4 regions of the Pseudescherichia sp. L3 genome follow, and region 2 is predicted to be linked to each of the others. Evidence: predicted binding sites of a transcription regulator. Region 2 holds the regulator's gene; each other region holds the start of a gene.

Region 1 (2,204 bases), on a different contig from region 2:
CAAATCATCCCCAGCGGCAGCGTGAGCGTCGCCTGGTGATAGAGAAACTGGAAATAGCGATCGCTGGAGGTCGAGACAATAATCGCTATGGGGCGCTTTTCAGAGTTGGCGATGGTATAGAAACGCCCGGCATGCTGAAAGGTAAAATCGTTATTCTGTATCAAACCTGCCAGTACCCGGGCATCTGCCGTTGGGCTCACCGAGAAGAACGCCTTGGTTATCGTGTCATACAGGCCGTAGGCCAGCGAGGGGTCATCCGACATGACTTCGCTATAGGCCAGCGGATTGACTACTATCGCATAATGACCGCGCTGCATATAGACCATCTTATAGCCAGCATAAAACGGCGTGTCACGATAATAGTAGTTGGAGATATCCGGAGAACGCGTATATTCCGCTGCGGGAATAATATAGGGTTCGGCGGGCGCCAGTGAGGTGGAACATAAAAAACGATTGCCGTTGGCGTATATTATATCAGCAACGTAGAGCTGCCCGCGGATAATATTGAGCATATTATAGCGATGCGCTGGCGAACAGATCCGGCCTTTAAATTTCTCTGCTTCGCTGCGAGCGCTATCAACCTGCTGAATAACCAGCTCGGTTTTATCCAGTGCAAGTTGCGCAAATGAACGCAGCTGTATGCCGGTCTCTTTAACGGCGCGGATGTGAGCAAACCATAGCGCCAGCATCACAGGCAGCAAAACTACCATGATGATCCCGACAATCCTTAGCGCCTTGCGGCGTGCGCTATGATTCATTTCCGCCCTATATCCCTGCTTGATGTGTGCCTGCATTGTCGGCAGGAAGCTTTGATAAACAGGTGATTACGTTGCATGAATCATCAGACATTAGCAACCGACTTTTATCATTAATAACCTAATATTTGGTTATGACGATAATATTTGTCCGTAAGCCAAACTAAAAGTGTTCGCCCTGTTTATATTAAGGAAAATAATTATCCAGCTATCATTGCCGGTTTTTCGTTACGCCACAGGGGATCGCTGATTAAGCCAAACTGCCAGGGCAATAAAAAAGGATGCGCGCTGCGTCTATTTTTTCGTCGGTGTAAACCAGCGTTGAGCGAATAATGCCCGCACTTATTCCCGTACATTTTCAATGGTTAAAGCGTCGTCAAAAAGCGCACGCTGCGACTGGCTAATAAAAGAACAAATGTGATATAGTTCACATATATTGTGATACATCTGATGAAACAAAGTACAGAAAATGGCTACCTTTACCACCAGCGTTGTCCTGCTGCGCTGGCAGCTTATGAGCGCAATCCTGATGTTTTTAGCTAGCTCGCTGAACATCAAATTCCGTAAATCTGACTACATAGGGCTGGCGGTCGTTAGTAGCGGCCTCGGCGTAGTAGCGGCCTGCTGGTTCGCCACCGGGCTGCTCGGCATTACCCTGGTCGACGTGGCGACTATCTGGCACAACATCGAAAGCATAATGATTGAAGTCGCCAGCCACGCCCCGCCAGAGTGGCCTGTGGTCATGACCTGAGTAAAAAAACAAAAACCCCGACGCGTCGGGGTTTTTTTATGGTTTACGCGAGCTTAGCGCGCACTCAGAACGGAATGTCGTCATCAAAGTCCATCGGCGGCTCGTTGTTAGACGGTGCCGGAGTGGACTGCTGCGGACGCTGCTGTGCGCCGCCGCTGAACTGGTTCTGATTGCCGCCCTGCGGCTGCTGAGGCTGACCCCAACCGCCCTGCTGGCCACCGCCCTGCTGACCGCCTGCCGGTGCACCGCCGCCCTGACGGCCGCCGAGCATCTGCATGGTGCCGCCCACGTTCACCACCACTTCAGTGGTGTATTTTTCCACGCCGGACTGATCGGTCCATTTGCGGGTGCGCAGGGCACCTTCGATGTAAACCTGAGAACCTTTACGCAGATACTCACCGGCCACCTCGGCCAGTTTGCCAAACAGCACAACGCGGTGCCATTCGGTCTGCTCTTTCATCTCACCGGTCGCTTTATCACGCCAGGATTCGGAAGTAGCCAGCGTAATGTTGGCTACTGCGCCCCCATTCGGCATGTAGCGTACTTCCGGGTCCTGGCCCAGATTACCGACGAGAATCACCTTGTTTACGCCTCTGCTGGCCATGGTTGTGTCTCCTGAATACGTTTCTTAATCTCAATAGTGTAAGCGCGCGATTGTAACTTACCAAGCGACGCTTTGATACCTTGCGAGAAGGATT
Region 2 (2,204 bases):
GGGCTGGCGATGGAGCTAATCATGCTGCCGCTGGTGCAGCGGCTGATGGAAGGCAAGAAGATTGAATAAGATAGTGCCCGGCGGCGCTACGCTAACCGGGCCTTTAACGTTACGCTTCAATCACTTCGTATGAATGGGTGATATTGACCGCTTTCTCCAGCATCAGCGCCACGGAGCAGTACTTCTCTGCCGAGAGATCCACCGCACGGGATACCGCCGCATCCTTCAGCTCTTTGCCGGTAACGATAAAGTGCAGGTTGATGTGGGTGAAGAGACGCGGTGCCTCTTCCCGGCGCTCGGAGGTCAGCTTCACTTCGCAATCGGACACGCTATGACGGCCTTTCTGCAGGATCGACACCACGTCGATGGCGCTGCATCCGCCTGCCGCCATCAGCACCATCTCCATCGGGCTGGGGGCTTTATCCCCGGAGTTGCCGTCCATTAACACCTGATGACCAGAGGCGGATTCGCCAAGGAACGTCAGCCCTTCAACCCATTTTACGCGTGCTTGCATTTTCATCACTCCAGAGTGGCAATTTTCCCGACAGATTACGCGCGCCGAGTAAAACGCGCAACGGAAGGCGACATGCATCAAGCTGAAGCGAGACACCAGGAGACACACGGCAAAAGCTATGCTAAAACAGTCAGGATGCTACGGTAATGTATTGACATTATGCAGGTATGCAGAGGACTTCAACCATTACAGGCCGCATGCCTATATTGACGGCCCCCTTCCCAGGATTCGGGAAGCATATGATTGCAACCCCAGCCGCCGGATCCGTCCCGCGACTGGCGCCAGCTTATAACAGAGGATAACCGCGCATGGTGCTTGGCAAACCACAAACAGACCCGACTCTCGAATGGTTCTTGTCTCATTGCCACATTCATAAGTACCCATCGAAGAGCACGCTGATTCACCAGGGTGAAAAAGCGGAAACGTTGTATTACATCGTCAAAGGCTCAGTGGCAGTGCTCATCAAGGACGAAGAAGGGAAAGAGATGATCCTCTCTTACCTGAACCAGGGAGACTTTATCGGTGAACTGGGCCTGTTTGAAGAGGGCCAGGAGCGCAGCGCATGGGTACGGGCGAAAACCGCCTGTGAAGTGGCCGAAATTTCCTATAAAAAATTCCGTCAGCTTATCCAGGTCAACCCGGATATTCTGATGCGCCTTTCGTCGCAGATGGCTCGCCGCCTGCAGGTCACCTCTGAGAAAGTGGGCAACCTTGCCTTCCTCGACGTGACCGGCCGTATCGCGCAGACCCTGCTGAACCTGGCTAAACAGCCGGACGCCATGACCCATCCGGACGGGATGCAGATCAAAATCACCCGCCAGGAGATCGGTCAGATCGTCGGCTGCTCCCGTGAAACCGTGGGCCGTATTCTGAAGATGCTGGAAGATCAGAACCTGATCTCCGCGCACGGCAAAACCATCGTCGTCTACGGAACACGTTAAGCTTTAAAAACGGCGTATCGCCTCGCGGACGCCGTTTTTGCTCTCCTCCTCATGTGGCGCAGGTTAATCTACCACCCCGAAGTTAACTACGCACTGCGGCAAACGCTGGTGCTGTGTCTTCCCGTGGCCATCGGCCTGGCGCTGGGTCATCTTCAGCATGGTCTACTGTTCTCGCTGGTGCCCGCCTGCTGCAACATTGCCGGTCTCGATACCCCACACAAACGCTTCTTTAAGCGCCTGATTATCGGCGGCTCGCTGTTTGCCGGCTGTAGCCTGGCGGTGCAGCTGCTGCTGGGGGCCAACGTTGCGCTCCCGCTGATCCTCGCCGGGCTGGCAATGCTGCTTGGCGTCACGGCGGAAATCAGTCCTCTACACGCGCGCCTGCTGCCCGCTTCGCTTATCGCCGCTATCTTTACCCTGAGCCTGGCGGGCAATATGCCGATCTGGGAGCCACTGCTCATCTACGCCCTTGGCACGCTCTGGTATGGGGCATTTAACTGGTTTTGGTTCTGGCTGTGGCGCGAGCAGCCCCTGCGCGAATCGTTAAGCCTGCTCTACCGCCAGCTCGCCGACTACTGCGAGGCGAAGTACAGCCTGCTGACGCAGCACGCCGATCCGGAGAAGGCCCTGCCACCGCTGCTGGCGCGTCAGCAAAAGGCGGTGGATCTCATCACCCAGTGCTATCAGCAGCTGCATATGCTCGCTGCCAACCAGCATAACGACTACAAACGTCTGCTGCGGGCGTTTCA
Region 3 (2,204 bases), 240 kb from region 2:
AGCAGGCGCGGGTTCATCAGCACATACGGGAAGTAAATTTCGTGGATACCGCCCAGGAAGTGGATGATAGCCGCACCGCCTGCAGACTGTTTCGCGCTGCCGCGACCGAAGAACATGTATGCCAGCAGGACGCCCATGCCCGGACCCGGGTTTGCTTCAATCAGGAAGAAGATGGACTTGCCGATATCATGAGACTGCTGAATACCCAGCGGTGAGAAGATACCGTGGTTGATGGCGTTATTGAGGAACAAGATTTTCGCCGGTTCAACAAACACAGAGGCCAGCGGCAGCATGTCATGGACAACCATGAAGTTAACGCCAGCGGCCAGGGCTTTAGAGAGCACCTCTACCGCCGGGCCAATGCCGAGGAACGCCAGAATCGCGAGGATCATACCGATGATGCCCGCAGAGAAGTTGTTCACCAGCATTTCAAAGCCGGATTTGATCTTGCCATCAACCCAGACGTCAAAGCGTTTGATCGCCCAGCCACCCAGCGGACCGGCAATCATTGCGCCAAGGAACATCGGCATATCGGCACCGACGATCACGCCCATGGTGGTGATAGCACCGACCACGCCGCCGCGATCGCCGCCTACCAGGCGACCACCGGTATAACCGATCAGCAGCGGCAGCAAATAGGTAATCATTGGGCCGACAAGTTTTGCCAGCGTTTCGTTAGGCAACCACCCTGTTGGAATAAACAACGCGGTGATAATACCCCAGGCGATAAATGCGCCAATGTTGGGCATTACCATGTTGCTGAGAAAACGACCAAAGCTTTGCACCTTGATCTTGATATCGGATGACATAAAACACCCCTTCTAATGTTTGCTGTCGCGCAGGGCGGAGGCCCAACTTTTTTTGTTAACGAGGCGGCAGAGGTAGCCGAACCCATGTTCTGTGTGGCGAATCTGGCACCGAATCGAGAAACTGTCCAGATAGCGCGATTTAGTGTGATTCAGATCACACTAATACAGGGATAACGCCCTGTTTATGTGTGACTTCGATCACAAATCGTAGGTGTAAAAAAAGAACGGTGGGTAAAAAAAAGACGGTACAGGGCTGTTAATGTGATGTTAATCACATTTGTATGTCGTTACTTTGTTTGTTGTTTGTGATTTAGATCACAAGAAATTTTCACCTGGACTTTTCTTAACGTGAGCGGCAGCAACTTCTTATTGCCAGACTCGGCAATACTGTAAGTCAGCAACATCTTCTCAGCGTAGATTCGAGGTCAACATTATGTTCCTGAATTACTTTGCGCTCGGCATCCTCATCTTTGTCTTCCTGGTGCTCTTTTACGGCATCATTATTATTCATGACATTCCTTATCGAATTGCCAAAGCCCGTAATCATCCCCACGCCGATGCGATTCATATTGCAGGCTGGGTGAGCCTTTTTACCCTGCACGTGCTGTGGCCGTTTCTTTGGATCTGGGCCACGCTCTACCGCCCGGAACGCGGGTGGGGGATGCAGTCTCACCTTAACGGCGGCAGCGAGCTACCGCTGCAGCAGCGCGTGGAGGCCCTTGAAAGAGAGCTGAAGCGAATGCAAACCCGAGCGGGAGAGTAGCGTATGGATCTGCTGATCGTCCTAACCTACGTCGCCCTGGCCTGGGCCATCTTTAAAATATTCCGCATTCCGGTTAACCAGTGGACGCTCTCCACAGCGGCGCTGGGAGGCATATTCCTTGTCAGCGCCCTGATCCTGCTCATGAACTACAACCACCCCTATACCTTCACGGCGCAGAAAGCGGTGATCTCAATTCCGATTACGCCGCAGGTCACCGGCCTCGTCAGTGAGGTAACCGATAAATCAAACCAGCTGATTAAAAAGGGCGAAGTGCTTTTTAAGCTCGATCCAGTGCGCTATCAGGCCCGGGTCGACAGGCTTAATGCCGACCTGGTGACGGCCACCCACAATATCCACGTGCTCAAAGCGCAGCTGGTGGGTGCCCAGGCCAATACCCTGCGCGTCTCGGCCGAACGTGACCGCCTCTACAAAGATTATCAGCGCTACATGCGCGGCAGCCGGGCAAGGGTGAATCCGTTTTCTGAAAGCGATATCGACAACGCCCGACAGAACTATCTCGCTCAGGATGCGATGGTAAAAACCTCCGTGGCCGATCAGGTGCAGATCCAGAGTCAGCTGGACAGCATGGTCAACGGCGAGCAGTCACAGATCGTTAGCCTGCGGGCGCAGCT
Region 4 (2,204 bases), on a different contig from region 2:
ACAACGTCGTCTTCGGTGTAACCCAGAACGCCTTTCATGTCGCCTTCAGAAGCGGCTTTGATGGCTTTCTTGATCTCTTCGTAAGACGCTGCTTTTTCCAGACGTACGGTCAGGTCAACAACGGATACGTTCGGAGTCGGAACGCGGAACGCCATACCGGTCAGTTTGCCGTTCAGTTCTGGCAGTACTTTACCTACTGCTTTAGCAGCACCGGTAGAGGACGGGATGATGTTCTGGGACGCGCCACGGCCGCCGCGCCAGTCTTTGTGAGACGGGCCATCAACGGTTTTCTGAGTAGCGGTGGTCGCGTGAACGGTAGTCATCAGGCCTTCGATGATGCCGAAGTTGTCGTTGATAACTTTCGCCAGCGGTGCCAGGCAGTTGGTGGTGCAGGATGCGTTAGAAACGATGTCCTGGCCTTCGTATTTGTCAAAGTTAGCGCCTTTAACAAACATCGGGGTGTTGTCTTTAGACGGACCGGTCAGCACTACTTTTTTCGCGCCAGCAGTGATGTGCTTACGAGCAGTTTCGTCGGTCAGGAAGATACCGGTAGCTTCAGCAACAACGTCAACGCCGATTTCGTCCCATTTCAGGTTAGCCGGGTCTTTTTCAGCGGTAACACGGATGGTTTTGCCGTTAACAACCAGATGGCCGTCTTTGACTTCAACGGTGCCGTTGAAACGACCGTGAGTTGAGTCATACTTCAGCATGTACGCCATGTAGTCAGCGTCTAACAGATCGTTGATACCAACGATTTCGATGTCAGAACGTTCCTGAGCAGCACGGAAAACAATGCGACCGATACGGCCAAAACCGTTGATACCTACTTTGATAGTCATATATTCCACCAGCTATTTGTTAGTGAATAAAAGGTTGGCTGTAAAATTACAAAAACCTTACGCAGCGTCAAGCGGAATCGTGTCAATCATTGCGACAAATCAATCCTGTGCATAACCTTTGCGCGGCGATGTCGTCTCACTATTCCAATCAGCTACAACCCGTATGGGGCCGCCGGCGTGGATTTTAAAGGGCATGCAGGATAAAAACGTGAAATAGATCACAATTCCTCCGCTACATTTTCGCACCGCCTAAGTTTAGAACAAAAGTCAGGACGCCACTGTTAATGTTTTGTTAGAATCAGACAAAAGATGTAAATGAACCTATAGCGAGAAGCAAGCATATGGCTAATGAATCCTCTCAGGATGACCTGAAAAACAGCCTTACTGAAATGCAGTTTTATGTGACGCAAAATCACGGTACAGAGCCACCGTTTAGCGGTAAGCTGTTGCATAACAAGCGCGAAGGCGTTTATCACTGCCTGGTGTGCGATGCTGCGCTGTTCAACTCCCAGAGCAAATATGACTCCGGCTGCGGCTGGCCGAGCTTCTACGAGCCAGTAAGTGAAAATGCGATCCGTTATCTCAACGATTACTCACATGGCATGCAGCGAATTGAGATCCGCTGTGGCAATTGTGACGCCCATTTGGGCCATGTTTTCCCTGATGGCCCGAAGCCAACAGGAGAGCGTTTCTGCGTCAATTCCGCCTCTCTGAGCTTCAACGATGAGGCCGATGGCGAGCAGATCAAGGGCTAGAGAATCGATTCAGCAAATTATTCCACCAAAGCAGGTGAACGATGGAAATTAATGAGCTTGTTGCCAGCATGACGCCAGAGGTGTATCAGCGTTTGGCGACCGCAGTAGAGACCGGAAAATGGCCCGATGGCGTGGCGCTGACTCCGGAACAAAAAGAGAACAGCATGCAGCTGGTGATGCTCTGGCAGGCGCGTCACAACACCGACGCGCAGCATATGACCATCGATACCAACGGTCAGATGGTGATGAAGAGTAAACAGCAGCTGAAAGAGGAGTTTGGCATCACGCCCAAACCGATCGCGACATTCAAGTAGGTAGGTAGAATGTGTAGGCCCGGTAAGCGTAGCGCTACCGGGCGTTAGTTATGCGTGCGTCTCTACCCAATCCGCCAGCGTATAGAGCGTCGCGCCCTCTGATGCCATGTCCATAAACGCCTGGGCGCTATCCTGCTTGCCGATATTGACTCCCCGGCAGCCGTCGGTAATCAGGTTGACCTGATAACCCAGCTGCAGTGCATCCAGCACGGTAAACTTCACGCAGTAGTCCGTCGCCAGACCCAGCACGATAAGCTCGGTGACGCCGCGCATGCGTAGCCAGGCGTCCAGGCCGG

Evidence for each region. Region 2 encodes CRP, which controls carbon source genes, mostly activating them, when cyclic AMP is high. Its sites were predicted from a motif close to ATGTGANNNNNNTCACAT; they were not measured.
Region 1: a site for CRP is predicted at 1,171-1,188, ahead of NR795_RS14995 (YjcB family protein). Genes of this name have one in related genera too.
Region 3: a site for CRP is predicted at 1,069-1,086, ahead of NR795_RS16650 (PTS mannitol transporter subunit IICBA). Genes of this name have one in related genera too.
Region 4: a site for CRP is predicted at 1,046-1,063, ahead of msrB (peptide-methionine (R)-S-oxide reductase MsrB). Genes of this name have one in related genera too.

Annotation. Positions count from the first base shown of each region.
Region 1 covers NZ_JANKYC010000002.1:729,840-732,043, forward strand. The annotation lists gene NR795_RS14990 (EAL domain-containing protein) at 1-758, opposite strand, end outside; gene NR795_RS14995 (YjcB family protein) at 1,225-1,506, shown strand; gene ssb1 (single-stranded DNA-binding protein SSB1) at 1,571-2,110, opposite strand.
Region 2 covers NZ_JANKYC010000003.1:48,815-51,018, forward strand. The annotation lists gene NR795_RS15580 (phosphoribulokinase) at 1-69, shown strand, start outside; gene NR795_RS15585 (OsmC family protein) at 110-514, opposite strand; gene crp (cAMP-activated global transcriptional regulator CRP) at 823-1,455, shown strand; gene NR795_RS15595 (YccS/YhfK family putative transporter) at 1,507-2,204, shown strand, end outside.
Region 3 covers NZ_JANKYC010000003.1:292,797-295,000, reverse strand. The annotation lists gene NR795_RS16650 (PTS mannitol transporter subunit IICBA) at 1-809, opposite strand, end outside; gene NR795_RS16645 (DUF3302 domain-containing protein) at 1,243-1,572, shown strand; gene NR795_RS16640 (HlyD family secretion protein) at 1,576-2,204, shown strand, end outside.
Region 4 covers NZ_JANKYC010000001.1:946,641-948,844, forward strand. The annotation lists gene gapA (glyceraldehyde-3-phosphate dehydrogenase) at 1-839, opposite strand, end outside; gene msrB (peptide-methionine (R)-S-oxide reductase MsrB) at 1,181-1,594, shown strand; gene NR795_RS04650 (YeaC family protein) at 1,636-1,908, shown strand; gene pncA (bifunctional nicotinamidase/pyrazinamidase) at 1,957-2,204, opposite strand, start outside.